3 regions of the Streptomyces sp. NPDC005302 genome follow, and region 3 is predicted to be linked to each of the others. Evidence: riboswitches for the same ligand, from Rfam matches in the RefSeq annotation. Region 3 holds a riboswitch; each other region holds the start of a gene.
The links. A riboswitch is a leader RNA that binds a small molecule or an ion and turns the genes downstream of it on or off. The one in region 3 is predicted to bind cyclic di-AMP.

Region 1 (5,404 bases), on a different contig from region 3:
AGGTGCGCGTAGAAGTACTTGACGGCGAACTCGGCCCGCCGCTCCACGACCGCGAAGCTGGACTTGAGTATGTCGGGGTCCACTGCGTGAATGTGGGAGCTGCCGAGCAGCCGAGTCAAACAGCCTCCGATGTGCGGACAGCCCAGGGCGAACCGGACGAGTGTTTGCCCGCTCCCGCGCGCTGCCCCCAGGGACGGGCCCGCCCCTGCGTGCCGGCCTCCGGCGGATACCGTCGGGGAGTGACCGAGCACGAGACCTCCGCGAGCCCCGCCCCCGAACTCTTCACCTGGGAGTTCGCCACCGACCCCTACCCCGCGTACGCCTGGCTCAGGGAGCACGCGCCGGTGCACCGGACGCGGCTGCCCAGCGGGGTGGAGGCCTGGCTCGTCACGCGGTACGTCGACGCCCGGCTCGCCCTCGCCGACCAGCGGCTCTCCAAGAACCCCGCGCACCACGACGAGTCCGCGCACGCGAAGGGCAGGACGGGGATCCCGGGGGAGCGCAAGGCCGAGCTGATGACGCATCTGCTGAACATCGACCCGCCGGACCACACGCGGCTGCGCCGGCTCGTCAGCAAGGCGTTCACGCCCCGGCGCGTCGCCGAATTCTCCGCGCGGGTGCAGGAGTTGACGGACGACCTCATCGGACGGTTCGCGGAGAAGGGGTCGGCGGACCTCATCCACGAGTTCGCGTTCCCGCTCCCCATCTACGCCATCTGCGACATGCTCGGTGTCCCCCGCGAGGACCAGGACGACTTCCGGGACTGGGCGGGGATGATGATCAGGCACGGCGGCGGTCCGCGGGGCGGGGTCGCCCGGTCCGTCAAGAAGATGCGCGGCTATCTCGCCGAGCTGATCCACCGCAAGCGCGAGGCGCTCTCCGCCGAGCCGGCGCCCGGCGAGGACCTCATCTCCGGACTGATCCGCGCCTCCGACGAGGGCGAGCACCTCACGGAGAACGAGGCCGCCGCGATGGCCTTCATCCTGCTCTTCGCGGGGTTCGAGACCACGGTCAATCTGATCGGGAACGGGCTGTACGCCCTGCTGACCCACCCCGAGCAGCGGGACCGCCTCCAGGCCTCCCTCGCGGCCGGGGAGAGCGGCCTGCTGGAGACGGGGGTGGAGGAACTCCTGCGTTACGACGGGCTCGTGGAGCTGGCCACCTGGCGGTTCGCGACCGAGGACGTGCGGATCGGCGGTCAGGACATCGCCGCCGGCGACCCCGTGCTCGTCGTCCTCGCGGCGGCGGACCGCGACCCCGAGCGTTTCGAGCAGCCGGACACCCTCGATCTCTCCCGGCGTGACAATCAGCACCTCGGCTACGGCCACGGCATCCACTACTGCCTGGGCGCGCCGCTCGCCCGCCTGGAGGGGCAGACCGCGCTCGCCACCCTCCTCACCCGGCTCCCCGACCTCCGACTCGCCGGAGATTCGGCCGATTTGCGGTGGCGTGGCGGGCTCATTATGCGTGGTTTGCGGACGCTTCCTGTGGAGTTCACCCCGGTCGGATAGTCCGGAACCGGTTCATCCGGGGCGCCGGGCCGCCGCGTCGACGGGGCATCCCCGGGTACCGGGAGGGCATCCCGCGGACCGTCTCGGAGGGTGCCGTCAACTGACACGCCGTCATATCTGTGATCTTCACGTGATCTGCGCTGCATCGACTTGTGACAAGCGTTCGAGTCCATATACGTTCACCCATCAATGCGGCCCCGGCGATCGTCACTTCGCCGTAGGTGCCGTAGTCACCCCGTTGTCACGCGAAAGGCTTCCGCATGCTCTCCGGGAACGGCCGTCACCGGCGCCCCCGTCAGGCCCCGGCCCTCATCGTCGCCGCGGGAGTGGCCGGATCGGCCATCGCGATCCCGCTCCTCGGGGCATCGAGCGCGAGCGCGGCCGACGGGACCACCTGGGACCGGGTGGCCGAGTGCGAGAGCGGCGGCGCGTGGAGCGCCGACAACGGCAACGGGTACTACGGCGGGCTCCAGCTGACCCAGGACAACTGGGAGAAGTACGGCGGCCGTGAGTACGCCCAGAGCCCCGACCAGGCCAGCCGCTCGCAGCAGATAGCCGTCGCCGAGAAGGTGCTCGACGACCAGGGCCTCGTCGCCTGGCCGACCTGCGGCCCGCTCTCCGGGCTCAGCAAGACCTCGGCCGAGGTCGATGTCGACACGGGCATGGGTGACGACACGAGCGACTCCGGTTCGAGCGGCCTGTCCACGTCGCCCAGTTCCTCCCCTTCCACCGAATCGTCCAGATCGTCGGATTCATCCGGTTCGAGTGAAACCGCCTCGCCGGGAGTGACCGAGAACACCGCGAAGTCCGCCGACTCGCAGGACGGGGACGGCTCGGACAGCTCGGACAAGGCGACGGCCGACGAGTCCGAGTCGGGCAAGTCGGACAAGTCCGGCCGGAGCGGCACCTCTTCGGAGCCCTCCGACGACGCGTCCGCCACGCCCGGGCGGCACCGCGGCGGCAGCGCCGACGAGGACGCGAAGGGCGCCGCCACCGACAGCCGCGCCGACAGCGCGTCCGGACGGCACGCCTCGCGCGGCTCGGACGACGCGCGCGACGCCGGCGACGACACCTATGTCGTGCGCGCCGGTGACAGCCTCTGGACGATCGCCGACGACCTTGACGTCACGGGCGGATGGGCCGACCTGTACGCCGCGAACGAGAAGACCGTGGGCATCGATCCGAACCTCATCCTCCCCGGTCAGAGCCTTGCTGTTGATAGCGAAACGGTGCAAAAGTAGCGGGAGTTCGCGTCATGGTTCGCTGGGGAATGTCCGGTTTGGTGCGAGTGAGACATGAGTCTCAGAAGCCCTGATCGTCTTTGAAAATCAGGCGATCGACTGCTTACGGTCGTGACCGCTCGCCACAGCGGGCCCCGACGGTCGCAACGCCGAATCCTGCCAGCGGCCGTACGGGAACAGTCGTCGCGTCAAGCGCCGTAGGCAGGAGCGGGGGACCCAAGGTAAGTGCCGCGACCGGGAGTTGAGAGACCCCCGGGGACGGCTTGGGGTAAAGCCGCGCGCTGTGGTTCCGAGACGGGACCGGGGACGTGCGGCCGGGCAACTCAACCGGCCCGAACCCGACAGCTCACCTCGCAGGCGTCGGTGAGGGGATCACTCGATGCTGTTTTCCAGCAAGGGCAAGCACCGCCGCCCGAACAAGGCCACTCGTGTCGCCACGCTCGCCGGTGTCACCGGTGTCGCCATCGCCGCCCCGCTGATGGCCGCGGGCAACGCCTCCGCCGCGACCGGCTCCGAATGGGACGCCGTCGCCCAGTGCGAGGCCGGCGGCAACTGGTCGATCAACACCGGCAACGGTTACTACGGCGGCCTGCAGTTCTCGTCCTCCACCTGGGCCGCGTACGGCGGTACCGCCTACGCCTCCACCGCCGACCAGGCCTCGAAGTCGCAGCAGATCGCCGTCGGCGAGAAGGTCCTCGCCGCGCAGGGCAAGGGTGCCTGGCCGACCTGCGGCACCGGCCTGTCGAGCGCCGCGTACAGCGGTGGCAGCTCCACCCCCTCGACCCCGTCGGCCCCGTCGACCTCCTCCGGCTCCTCGGCGTCCACCGGCTCCGACACCCGTACGTCGGAGCAGCCCGCCTCCCGTTCGCAGGAGCGCCCGGCCGCCAAGAAGACCGTCACCACCCCGACCGGCAAGAAGGTCAAGAAGGGTGACGGCGAGTACAAGGTCGTCAAGGGCGACACCCTCAGCGCGATCGCCGAGAAGAAGCACGTCAAGGGCGGCTGGCAGAAGCTGTTCAAGCTGAACCACGACATCGTGGACGACGCCGACTTCATCTTCCCCGGCCAGCAGCTGCACCTGCACTGAGTGAGGCCGCACACCGGCCGGACGTGGTCGCCCTCGGCGGACGGCGACCACGACCCGGCCCCGCGGCTCCGCCCGGCTGCGGGACGACCCCTCGCGGACCCGGCCTCCGGGTCCGATCCCCACCGAGGGTCCCCGTCCCCACGGACTCCCCGCTCCGGCGCGTGTTCCCCCGTACGCGCCGGGGCGGGGTTTTTCCTTTCTTTTTTGTTCCGATCGGGAACAATATGTACCCCGAGTTCTGCCCAAGGGATGGTCGATCGGCTGGCCGATCCCCTCGGGCCGGTTAGGCTCGTCCCGCAGGACTAGCCAAGCCCTGCGTATTCGCGTCACATCCCAGAAGGAGATGCTCGTGCCGTCCATCGACGTCGTCGTAGCCCGGGAAATCCTGGACTCCCGAGGCAACCCCACGGTCGAGGTCGAGGTCGGCCTCGACGACGGCAGCACGGGTCGTGCCGCCGTTCCGTCCGGCGCCTCCACCGGTGCCTTCGAGGCCATCGAGCTCCGTGACGGTGACCCCAACCGTTACGGGGGCAAGGGTGTCGAGAAGGCCGTCCTCGCCGTCATCGAGCAGATCGGCCCGGAGCTCGTCGGCTACGACGCCACCGAGCAGCGCCTGATCGACCAGGCCATGTTCGACCTGGACGCCACCGACAACAAGGGCTCGCTCGGCGCCAACGCGATCCTCGGCGTCTCGCTCGCCGTCGCGCACGCCGCCTCCGAGGCGTCCGACCTGCCGCTCTTCCGCTACCTGGGCGGCCCGAACGCGCACCTGCTGCCCGTTCCGATGATGAACATCCTGAACGGCGGGTCGCACGCCGACTCGAACGTGGACATCCAGGAGTTCATGATCGCCCCGATCGGCGCGGAGTCCTTCTCCGAGGCCCTGCGCTGGGGCGCCGAGGTCTACCACACGCTCAAGAAGGTGCTGAAGACCAAGGGCCTGTCGACCGGTCTCGGCGACGAGGGCGGCTTCGCCCCGAACCTGGAGTCCAACCGCGCCGCCCTCGACCTCATCGTCGAGGCCATCAAGCAGGCCGGTTACATCCCCGGTGAGCAGATCGGTCTCGCGCTCGACGTCGCCGCGTCCGAGTTCTACAAGGACGGCAAGTACGAGTTCGAGGGCAAGTCCCGCTCGGCCGCCGAGATGACGGAGTACTACGAGGAGCTCGTCTCCGCGTACCCGCTCGTCTCCATCGAGGACCCGCTGTACGAGGACGACTGGGCCGGCTGGAAGGTCATCACCGACAGGCTGGGCGACAAGGTCCAGATCGTCGGCGACGACCTCTTCGTCACCAACCCGGAGCGCCTGGCCCGCGGCATCGAGGAGGGCTCCGCGAACGCCCTGCTCGTCAAGGTCAACCAGATCGGTTCGCTGACCGAGACCCTGGACGCCGTCGAGCTGGCCCAGCGCAACGGCTTCAAGTGCATGATGTCCCACCGCTCCGGCGAGACCGAGGACGTCACCATCGCCGACCTCGCGGTCGCCGTGAACTGCGGCCAGATCAAGACCGGCGCCCCGGCCCGCTCGGACCGTGTCGCCAAGTACAACCAGCTGCTGCGCATCG
Region 2 (5,404 bases), on a different contig from region 3:
CCAGCCGCGTCACGGCGTACGTCAGACGGCTGCGCGTGATCTTCAGCGTCTCGGCGAGCTCCGTCATCCGCAGCCGTCGTTCGGGTGCCTCGGACAATCTGGCCAGGATGGAGTAGTAAAGGTGGGGCATGCCCGCCTCGGCCTGGAGTCCGCGGTCGATGGTGTCCTCCAGGAGGGAACTCGCGGAGATGTACGAGCGCCAGGCGCGCTGTTCGGCGGGGGAGAGCCAGCGGGTCGTCATGAGACCAGTCTAGGTATTGTTTAAAACTTGAACCACTGTGTGAGTTCGACCGGAGGAACGCCCCGATGCCCCGTCCCCACGTCCTGTTGTCCGCCGCCGTCTCCCTCGACGGCTTCCTGGACGACACCGGGCCCGAGCGGCTGCTCCTCTCGGGCCCGGCCGACTTCGACCGGGTCGACGAGGTGCGGGCGTCCTGCGACGCGATCCTGGTCGGCGCCGGCACCCTGCGCGCCGACAACCCCCGGCTGCTGGTCAACTCCGCCGAGCGCCGGGCGGCCCGCGTCGCCGACGGGCGCCCGGCGTATCCGCTGAAGGTGACCGTCAGCGGCTCCGGCGACCTCGACCCGAAGGCGCAGTTCTGGCACACGGGCGGCGAGAAGGCCGTCTACTCGACCGACGAGGGCGCCCGGCGGGCCGCCGGCCTGCTGCGCGGGCTTCCCGGCGTCGACATCGTCCCGACCGGGCCCGAGCTGGACTGGCGGGTACTGCTGGAGCATCTGCACGACGTCCGGGGCGTACGCCGGCTGATGGTCGAGGGCGGCGGACGGGTCCACACCCAGCTCGTACGGGAGGGACTCGCCGACGAACTGCAGCTCGCCGTCGCCCCCCTCTTCGTCGGGCAGCCGGACGCGCCGCGACTGTTCGGGCCCGGGGCCTACCCCCCCGGCCGGATGCGGCTCGTCGAGACCCGGCCCGTCGGGGACGTCGTCCTCATCCGCTACGTCCCGACCGCGCCCGGTACCGGCCGGACCGCCTCCGCCGCCGACCGGCAGTGGCTGGCCCTCGCCTGCGAGCTGGCGGCGCTCTGCCCGCCCTCGGAGACCGCGTTCAGCGTGGGCGCGGTGGTGGTCGCGGCCGACGGGACCGAGCTGGCCCGCGGCCACTCCCGCGAGGGCGGCGACCCCGTGACGCACGCCGAGGAGGCCGCCCTCGCCAAGATCGACCCGGCGGACCCGCGGCTGCCCGCCGCCACCGTCTACAGCAGCCTGGAGCCGTGCGCCCGCCGCGCCTCCCGGCCCGCGCCCTGCGCCCGGCTGATCCTCGACGCCGGTGTACGGCGCGTCGTCACCGCCTGGCGCGAGCCCGACACCTTCGTCACCGACGCCGACGGCAGCGGACTCCTCGCCGCCGCGGGCGCCGACGTCGTCCTCCTGCCCGAGTACGAGGAGCGCGCCAAGGCACCCAACCGCCACCTCCTGGACGGGGCCGCGCACCGCACGGCCTGAGGGAGGGAATCCGCGCGCCGCCTGCCCGGTGGATGGCACGTGGAGGAAAAGCGTGTTCTGAGGGTCCCGCGGATGGCGTACACTAATTTCAACGACGCGGGGTGGAGCAGCTCGGTAGCTCGCTGGGCTCATAACCCAGAGGTCGCAGGTTCAAATCCTGTCCCCGCTACTGAAGGCCAAGGGCCGGAACTCGGATTCACGAGTTCCGGCCCTTGGTGTTGGTACGGGCTCTGTTGGTACGGGCTCTGTTGGCACGGGCTCCCCCTCCTCCTTCGTTTCGCGGCGTCGCTCCGTCGTCCCGTTCCCGGGTTCACCCCGCAGGGCGGCGGAATCCCTCGGTCGGGCCACACCGGTCGCCCACCGCCCCCGCGCCGGGTCTGCTGGACCTGTGGGTCAGCCAGGAGGTGAGGAGCGGACCGGAGAACTCGACGCCCGGGCCGACCGCCCGCCCCCCGGTGATCCGCGGGCGCCGGGGGTCGCCGGCGCTTCGGGTGCGTCCGGACCCGCGGGCGATCCCGGAACCGGTCCGGCGCGATGGCGCACGGGCCGGATGTCCTCCGCGCGCGCCCTCGTGCGAGCCCTGCCCGTGCTGCTGGTCGTCGGCGGGACCTTCTACGACTACTTCACGCCGGGCGAGTTCACCGCCGCCCCCCTCTTCACGGCCGCCACCCTGGTCGCCGCGCCCCTCTACTCGCTGCGCGGCACCGTCCTCACCGGCGCCGCCGCCGTCGGCGCGCTGATCCTCGTGCACCTGCGCCTCGGCATCGTCCTGCGGATCGACGCGGTCACCGAGGTCGTCACCGTCGCCACGGCGGCCGTCCTGGGCATCCTCATCAACATCCTCGTCCGGCGCAGCGACGAGCGGCTCGCCTCCGTCTGGGAGATCGCCGAGTTCGCGCAGCGGGCCGTGCTGCCCGAACCCCAGGCACGGATCGACGGCCTCGACGTCGCCGCGCGCTACGAGGCGGCCCAGGCGGACGCGTCCATCGGCGGGGACCTGTACGCGGTGCAGGACACCCCGTACGGCGTGCGGCTGGTCGTCGGGGACGTACGCGGCAAGGGGATGACGGCGGTCGCCGCCGTCGCCGTGGTCATCGGCGCGTTCCGGGAGGCGGCGGAGCAGGAGACGACCCTGGAGGCGGTCGCGCAGCGGCTGGAGCGGGCGCTGAAGCGCGAGGGCACCCGGCGCGACAACCTCGACGCCGTCGAGGGGTTCACGACGGCGGTCCTCGCGGAGATCCCGCACGACGAGGAGATCGTCCGCATCGTCAACCGCGGGCATCCGCCGCCCCTGATGCTGCATCCCGACGGGACGCTCGTCCCGCTCACCGGCGGGCCCGCCGCGCTGCCCCTGGGGATGAGCGACCTGGCCGTGACCCCCGACCTGGCCGTACCCGCCCGTTTTCCCACGGGGGCGATCCTGCTGCTCCACACCGACGGGCTGTCCGAGGCCCGGGACGTGCGCGGGGAGTTCTACGATCCGGCCGCGCGGCTGGCCGGGCGGGTCTTCCCGGGGCCCGACGCGCTGCTGAACAGCCTCGCCGACGAGGTGCGGCGGCACACGGGCGGCGCCCTCAGCGACGACATGGCACTGCTCGCCGTCCGGCATGGTTGACGGCCCTCGTAGGCTCCTCTCCCGACCGTTGTCACGAGGGGTGACCGAACCGTGCCCCTCCGCATAACGACTGACGCACCGTCAAAGAAATCCGTGTCGACGGGATGAGGCCAACTCGCCCGTTTTTCATCGCCCATGACCCCAAAGTCCTGGCCAAAAAGCGTTAACGATCAGGCTGAACAGCTTGGAATCAGGTGGCCAGGTCTATTAACGTTCGATAACGCAGCGCGGTCGTCCCAGCCGTCACAAGAGATGGCTCCGTGCGCACGCGCCGAATCCCGCAAGGGAACCGGGGAACCACCAACTTGGGGTGAATCGAGCGTATTCCGCCGTGGCAGCACGGTCGGTTTACGCGCGTAGGAGACCTTCCTGCTCCGAACCCGTCAGCTAACCCGGTAGGCGAGAAGGAAGGAAAGGAGTGCGCCCACGTGGCGTCCAACCGGCCTGCTCAGCCAACCTCGTTCGCACCGAATGACACACAGTCCTTCGGCTTCGCCTACGGCAAGGACGAGGGACCCTGGGAGGAGTGGAATCCCACCGAGGATTCCGTCCGTCCCGTTCGTGGCCGGCACCGCGTGGGAAAGCAGCGCGGCGGAGGACTCGCCCGCAGCTCCACGGTCCTCGGTGTAGGCGTCATAGCCGCCGTCGGCGCCGGTGGCATGGCCACCGCGGCGCCCGGCAAGGCGCCCGTCTCGATCTCGCTGCCCGACCTGTCCTCGGTCACCCACTCGGCCAAGGCCCTGATCGGTGACGGCGCGGAGACCCCCAAGGGCTCCACGACTCCGCTCACCGGCGCGGGACTGACCACCGCCGACACCGCCCAGGGCAGCACGGACGCCGGTGAGGCCCTGCGGGCCCGCATCATGCAGCAGGCCGAGTCGCAGCAGAACCAGGTCGACAGCGCCGCCCAGGCGGCCGCCGAGACCGCCGCCGCCAAGCAGGCCGTCGCGCTCGCCACCAAGCAGCAGGACGACGCGAAGTCCAAGGCGGACGCCGCGAAGAAGAAGGCGGAGGACGAGGCCAAGGCGAAGGCGGAGGCCGAGCGTCTCGCCGAGCTCGCCAAGAGCTACTCGCTGCCGACCTCCTCCTACACCCTGACCTCGCGCTTCGGCGAGGCCGGCGCCCTGTGGTCCTCCGGCTACCACACGGGTCTCGACTTCGCCGCGCCCACCGGCACGCTGATCAAGGCCATCCACAGCGCGACCGTCACCGAGGCGGGCTGGGCCGGCTCGTACGGCTACCGCACGATCCTCACCCTCGACGACGGCACCGAGCTGTGGTTCTGCCACCAGTCGTCGATCAGCGTCAGCGCCGGCCAGAAGGTCGCCACGGGCGACGTCATCGGCCGCGTGGGCGCGACGGGCAACGTCACCGGGCCGCACCTCCACCTGGAGGTCCACCCCGGCGGTGCCGCCACCGGCATCGACCCGATGGCGTGGCTCCAGGGCAAGGGCCTCAACCCCTGACCCTTACGGACTGCCGACCGGCCGGCTCGCGGGGACTCCCGCGGCCGGCCGGTTTCGCGCCCGCGAGTGCGAGTGCGAGTGCGGGAGCGCCGGGCCCGTGTGGGGTGCATGTGGAATACAGGCATCCGGTGCGGGCGTTGAAACAGCCCATGACTTACCTTCGCAAGCTCGGCTCCTCCGACCTCGAGGTCTTCCCGCTCTCGCTGGGCGGCAACGTCTTCGGATGGACGGCGGACGAGACCCGGTCCTTCGCCGTCCTCGACGCCTACGCGGCCGCCGGCGGCAACTTCCTCGACACGGCCGACTCGTACTCGTCGTGGGTCGACGGCAACGAGGGCGGCGAGTCCGAGACCATCATCGGCAAGTGGCTGAAGGCCCGCGGCAACCGCGCGGACATCGTCGTCGCGACCAAGGTCAGCCAGCACCCCGCCTTCCCGGGGCTCTCGGGCGCCAACATCAAGGCCGCCGCCGACGCGTCGCTGCGGCGCCTGGGCACCGACCACATCGACCTCTACTACACCCACTTCGACAAGACCGAGGTGCCGGTCGACGAGATCATCGGCGCGCTCGACGAGCTGGTGAAGGCCGGCAAGGTGCGGCACATCGCCGCGTCCAACATCTCCCCGGAGCGGCTCCAGGAGTCCCTGGAGTTCTCCGACCGCGAGGGACTCGCCCGCTACGTCGCGCTCCAGCCGCAGTACAACCTGGTCTCGCGCGACACCTACGAGGGCCCGCTGCGGGACGTCGCCTCCCGCGCCGGACTGGCCGCCGTCCCGTACTTCGCGCTCGCCGCGGGCTTCCTCACCGGCAAGTACCGTCCGGGCGCGACCGTCGACTCGCCCCGCGCCGCGGGTGC
Region 3 (5,404 bases):
CACTGCCCCGACCCGGTCGGCACGGCCCTGCGCCTCACCGCCCTCCTCGACGGCCTGGCCGTCCAGATGACCGCCTACGGCGGCACGGTCTCCCGAGCCCGGACCCAGCAATGGGCGGACGAGGCCCTGGCCCGCGAACTGGGCCTGGAGAGGGCCGAGTTGGTGGCAGGCGTGCGATAAGGCTCCGAAGCGGGGCTGTTCGTAGCCACCTGTGCTCGCCAACGTCGGGTCGTCGGCCTCACGCACCCCGGGAGCTCTCGTGGCCATCACGAAGTACGCCTTCGACGCACAGTTGCACCGTGAGGGAACGGTGGGGAGGCGGGGCGGCTGTTCGTGGCACGGCGTGAACGACTTTGCGGAACATCCGACCAGCAGCTACCGGACGCCGAACGGGATGATGGCCGCGTGCCCGCGCGCCGAGCGCCAGATCGAAGATCTCTACGGGCAGCCGACCCGTCGCCACCAGGGACACCTTCGGAGTTCGCCGACAAGTCGGCCCCGGGCCCAAGGGACCCGGGGCGCGGTGAACGGGGTGGTTCCCGGTCAGGCGACCGACTCGATGCGCGTCTTGATGTCGTCCGGGGAGAGCGCGCCCTTGGCGGCCACGTGATCGCCGGAGGACTCGCCGCGCAGGCGCCGGCCGATCCACGGGACGAGGTACTCACGGGCCCAGTGGATGTTGTCGCGTCGCACCTCGAAGGTGCCCCGCGGCGGCAGCGGCGGCCAGGGCTGGTCCGGGTCCACCGGCACCTCCAGGCCGAGCACCTGACCGGCGCGCAGCGCCACCCGGGTGTGCCCCTCGGGCGAGAGGTGCAGCCGGTCACCGTCCCAGGCGCGCCGGTCCTGGATCGTCTTGAGCGACCACAGGTCGAGGACCGGACACCCGTAGCGGTCCGCGATGGCCCGCACATGGCCGTTGTACGTGGCGATCTTGCCGCGCAGATGCCTGAGCACGGGCACGCCACGGGTGTCGAAGCCGGTGGTCACCATGACCTTGCCGACGGCTGAGGTGAGGTCGGCGACGGCTCGCTCGAAGCGCTCCGCGACCTCGTCGGGGTCGGTGCCGGGCCGGATGATGTCGTTGCCGCCCGCGGAGAAGGAGACCAGGTCCGGGCCGAGCTCCTTGGCACGTACGAGCTGCGTCTCGACGATCTGGTCGAGCAGTCTCCCGCGCACCGCGAGGTTGGTGTAGTCGAAGTCGCCTTCGGGTCGCCGGTCCGCCAGCAGAACCGCGAAGCGGTCCGCCCAGCCGACGAAGGCCCCGTCCGGCCCCAGGTCGCCGACGCCCTCGGTGAAGCTGTCCCCCACCGCCACGTACGACCCGATCACTGATCTGTCGTCACTCTTCGCATCGTCTGCCACGTCGGCCCATGATTCACCTTCCGATGTGAGCTACGCGACCGTAGGGAAGGGTTGACGAACGGTGAGATAAGCCACTCGTCAAGTAATGGTCAACCATGGAATAAGGCTCTCGCCATGGCTGTTGAGGCAGCCGCTGCGACCAGTGGTCCCGGCGGACACGGCGAACACCGAAGGCCGGACCCCGGGGATCATGGGGTCCGGCCTTCGGAGGCAGGCCTGCCGTCAGGAGCAGGTCGGGCGGAGGCGGTGTCAGCCGACGGCGACACCGTGCGAGCGCAGGTACGCGACCGGGTCGATGTCCGAGCCGTAGTCGGGCGTGGTGCGGACCTCGAAGTGCAGGTGCGGTCCGGTGACGTTGCCGGTCGCGCCGGAGAGGCCGATCTGCTGGCCCTCGGTCACGGTCTGGCCGGCCGAGACGGACAGGGACGACATGTGGGCGTACTGCGAGTACCGGCCGTCGGCGTGCTGGATGACGACCTGGTTGCCGTAGGCGCCGCCCCAGCCCGCGGAGACGACGGTGCCAGCGGCGATGGACTTGATGGTGGTGCCGGTCGGGACGACGAAGTCCGTGCCGGTGTGGTAGCCGCTGGACCACATGCTGCCCGCCACCTTGTAGTTGGTGCCGATGGTGGCGCCGTCCACGGGGAGGGTGTAGCCCGAACTGCTGCTGGTGGCGGCCGTCTTGGTGACCGTGCTCGCCGTGTCGGCCTTCGCGGCCGCGGGCTTGGCGGCGGCCGGCTTGGCGGCGGAGGGCTTGGCGGCGGAGGGCTTGGCGGCGGAGGGCTTCGCCGGCGCCGAGGCCTGCGGGGCGACGGCCTTCGCGCCGAGGGTCAGCTTCAGACCCGGGTGGATCAGCGACGGGTCGCTGCCGATGGCGGAGCGGTTGTCCGAGTAGATCTTCTTCCAGCCGCCGCTGACGTGCTGGACGTCGGCGATCTTGGCGAGATAGTCGCCGGCCTTCACCGCGTACGTCTTCGACGTGCCGGCCTTCGCGGCTGCCGGGGCGACGGACGCGGACTTCTCCGTGTGCTGCGCGACGGCGGCGGCCGGGGTCGCGGCGTGGGCGCCGGTGGCTCCCATCAGCGGCAGCGCGAGTGCGGCGCCACCGGTTCCGACCACGGCGATCGAGCGAGTGAGACGCAGGGACTTGGGACGGCGGTGCTTACCCTTCGCGGGCATGGCGATTTCCTCTCCGGCGCCTGCGAGGTGAGCTGTCGGGTGCGGGCTGGAGATGCCCGGCCACGCGGCTGCATGGCTGTACCCCTAGCCTGTTCCGGAGACCGGACCAGGCGCGGAACCTGTGGGTCCCCCGCTCCTGCCGTGTACGGGTGAGTGCGGATTCCGGGCGGCGGCAGGATTGGGCGTCCGTCCGGATTGAGGCAGAACGTAAGCGAGATGCGAGCACGCCGACAACTGTGTGCGGATTCTGTGTGCTCGCCTTTCTTGATCCATGAGGAATTCGCCGTCACCCTCCGTGGAATGACGATCTTTCCGGGCTTTCAATCCGCCCGGAAACAAAGGCCGGTCACGAATCCCCGACGGCAACACATCGTCACGAATATGACGCTGCTCACGCGACCCGACTCACGGCACCTTATTCCAGGGCCAGTTGTAATGAAGGCACCATTTCGGGCAGAACAGTCAGATGCGACGCAGCCGGATAACCGTCGCATCGAGATCGCCCCGCAGTCCGGCGTCCAGGCCGTGGTGCAGCAACACCGCACCCCGGTGCACTTCGCCCGTTCCGACCCATTCGTACACACCCATCGGGTCGAGTCCGCGCAACCTGAGCGGGGCGGGCCGCACTCCGTGGTGCTGCGCCTGGAGCCAGGCGAGGACCACGGCCTCGTCGCCGAGCACGTACTGGACGGCGCTCAGGCCACCCTCCGGGGGCCGCAGCCGGTAGAGGTCACCCTGCTGCACGACCGGCCGGATCTCCTTGTAGAGCTCCACCCAGTCCCGCGCCTCCGCCAGCTCCTCCGCACTCCACGTGGTGAGGTCGCCGCCGACACCGAGGACCCCGGCCATCGAGCTCACGAAGCGGAAGCGCAACGAGCTGACCCGGCCGTTGAGCAGGTTGTTGGGGCTGTCCGTGACCCAGGCGGCCATGATCCGGGCCGGATGGATCTGACTGAACCCGTGCTGGATGGCGAGCCGGTCGAGCGGGTCGGTGTTGTCCGAGGTCCACACCTGGTCGGTACGGGCCATCACGCCGAGGTCGATCCGGCCGCCGCCACCGGAGCACGACTCGAAGGCGACGCCGGGGTGCGCGGCGCGCAGCCGGTCCAGGAGGGCGTAGAAGGCCTCGACGTGGGCGACCCAGAGCTTCTGCGGATAGCGCTCGCCGGGCCAGCCGGCGTCCGTGAAGGAACGATTGAAGTCCCATTTCACGTAGTCGATCGGCGCTCCGGAGAGCAGGGTGTCGAGCCGCTCCCAGAGGTACTCCTGAACGTCGGGCCGAGCGAGGTTCAGTATGAGCTGATTACGGAATTCCGTCCTGGTTCGTCCGGACTGGTACTGCACCCAGTCGGGATGCGCGCGGTAGAGGTCGCTGTCGGGGTTGACCATCTCGGGCTCGACCCAGATGCCGAACTGCATGCCGAGGGCGTGCACGTCGTCGGCGAGCGGCTTGAGCCCGGCGGGGAAGCGGTCCGGGTTGGGCGTCCAGTCCCCGAGTCCGGCGTGGGCGTCGGTGCGGGCCCCGAACCAGCCGTCGTCGACCACGAACAGCTCGACGCCCATCGCGGACGCGCGTCGCGCGAGCGCCCGCTGCTGCTCCTCCGCGATGTCGAAGGTGGTGGCCTCCCAGGAATTGAACAGCACCGGGCGGTCCCGCTCCGCGTCCGGGACGACGTACGCCCGCTGGTAGGCGTGCCAGGTCCTGCTCGCGCCGCCGAACCCGCCGTCGCTCCAGAGCCCGGCGAAGACGGGCGTCGTGAAGGTCTCCCCCGGCCCGAGGCACAGCAGCCCGGAGTCGTCGTGTCCCGCCCCGCCGGTGATCTGCACGCGCGCGTCGGGCAGTTGGGCGACGGAGATCCGCCAGGAGCCGGACCAGCCGAGCGCGCATCCGTACACCTCGCCGCTCTCCTCGGTGGCCTCACTGTCGAGGGCCACCCAGGGCAGGTGCTGGTGTCCGGTGTGGCCGCGGCGGCTGCCGATGATCTTCTCGCCGTAGGTGAGGGGCGAGCGCACCAGCCGGGACTCCGCGGCCCACCGGCCGTGCAGCTGGGACAGCCGCCAGCCGTCCCGCTCGGGAAGGGTCCAGGTCGCGGAGTCCGCGCGGAGCAGCTCCAGGCTCTCGTTTCCGTCGTTGGCGAGCGTGACACGGCGCTCGACGACGTCGCCGCGCAGCCGGTAGTGCAGGGTGATGCCGAGCCCGGCGTCGGAGAAGCGCAGCCGCAGCTCGTCCCCCTCGGTCGCCGCGTCCTCGAAGCGCCATTCGGTGCCGCGCCGCTCGTCGGTCCGTACGGACAGGGCGGGGCGGACGAAGCGGGGGCCGCCCTCGACGGGGTATTCCTCGCGCCCGTCGAGCGGGGAGTCGAAGGGCCGGTACGGCGGCGCGGGCCGGGCGGCCAGGGCCTCGGCGTCGGCGAGCGTGATCCGCGGGCCCCAGTGCAGGTGGAGCAGCTCGTCGCGTTCCGTGAGGTGCAGTGCGTAGCCGCTGGTCGTTCCGGTGAGGAGCCAGGTCCGGCCGGCCGCGCCGATCTCGATCATCAATCCCCCACAGATACGAACAGGTGCGATCAGGGATCAACATCATCAGGCCAGTCGGGGGCGCGAGGCAACGCCTGTGGACAACTCATTGCCCCAGGAACCCATGTCGTATCGTCGGGAACGCGACCGAAGACACCAGCCGCCGGGCGCCGACCGGACCCTCTCCGGCCGGCCCGCGGCCGAAGATGAGGAGCCCCCGTGACGCAGCAGGTCCCGTCGACCGAGCCCGAGCTCGGCGGAGTTCGCAACTTCCGCGACGTGGGCGGCCTGCCCACCACGGACGGCAGGCGCGTGCGCCCGGGACAGCTGTTCCGCAGCGGCCACCTCG

Region 1: linked by a shared signal. The riboswitch ahead of ABZT74_RS02585 (transglycosylase family protein) and the one ahead of ABZT74_RS30735 (LysM peptidoglycan-binding domain-containing M23 family metallopeptidase) in region 3 are both predicted to bind cyclic di-AMP.
Region 2: linked by a shared signal. The riboswitch ahead of ABZT74_RS02335 (M23 family metallopeptidase) and the one ahead of ABZT74_RS30735 (LysM peptidoglycan-binding domain-containing M23 family metallopeptidase) in region 3 are both predicted to bind cyclic di-AMP.

The regions. Positions count from the first base shown of each region.
Region 1 is NZ_JBEXGN010000002.1:38,411-43,814, reverse strand. Features, by position in the region: gene ABZT74_RS02600 (globin domain-containing protein) at 1-83, opposite strand, end outside; gene ABZT74_RS02595 (cytochrome P450) at 240-1,511, shown strand; gene ABZT74_RS02590 (transglycosylase family protein) at 1,772-2,752, shown strand; cyclic di-AMP (ydaO/yuaA leader) riboswitch at 2,936-3,127, shown strand; gene ABZT74_RS02585 (transglycosylase family protein) at 3,132-3,839, shown strand; gene eno (phosphopyruvate hydratase) at 4,183-5,404, shown strand, end outside.
Region 2 is NZ_JBEXGN010000001.1:521,470-526,873, forward strand. Features, by position in the region: gene ABZT74_RS02315 (MarR family transcriptional regulator) at 1-241, opposite strand, end outside; gene ABZT74_RS02320 (dihydrofolate reductase family protein) at 307-1,467, shown strand; tRNA gene ABZT74_RS02325 (tRNA-Met) at 1,563-1,636, shown strand; gene ABZT74_RS02330 (PP2C family protein-serine/threonine phosphatase) at 2,018-3,082, shown strand; cyclic di-AMP (ydaO/yuaA leader) riboswitch at 3,342-3,499, shown strand; gene ABZT74_RS02335 (M23 family metallopeptidase) at 3,511-4,548, shown strand; gene ABZT74_RS02340 (aldo/keto reductase) at 4,698-5,404, shown strand, end outside.
Region 3 is NZ_JBEXGN010000028.1:44,962-50,365, reverse strand. Features, by position in the region: gene ABZT74_RS30745 (TetR family transcriptional regulator C-terminal domain-containing protein) at 1-180, shown strand, start outside; gene ABZT74_RS30740 (SGNH/GDSL hydrolase family protein) at 544-1,329, opposite strand; gene ABZT74_RS30735 (LysM peptidoglycan-binding domain-containing M23 family metallopeptidase) at 1,612-2,541, opposite strand; cyclic di-AMP (ydaO/yuaA leader) riboswitch at 2,546-2,703, opposite strand; gene ABZT74_RS30730 (alpha-galactosidase) at 3,004-5,076, opposite strand; gene ABZT74_RS30725 (tyrosine-protein phosphatase) at 5,275-5,404, shown strand, end outside.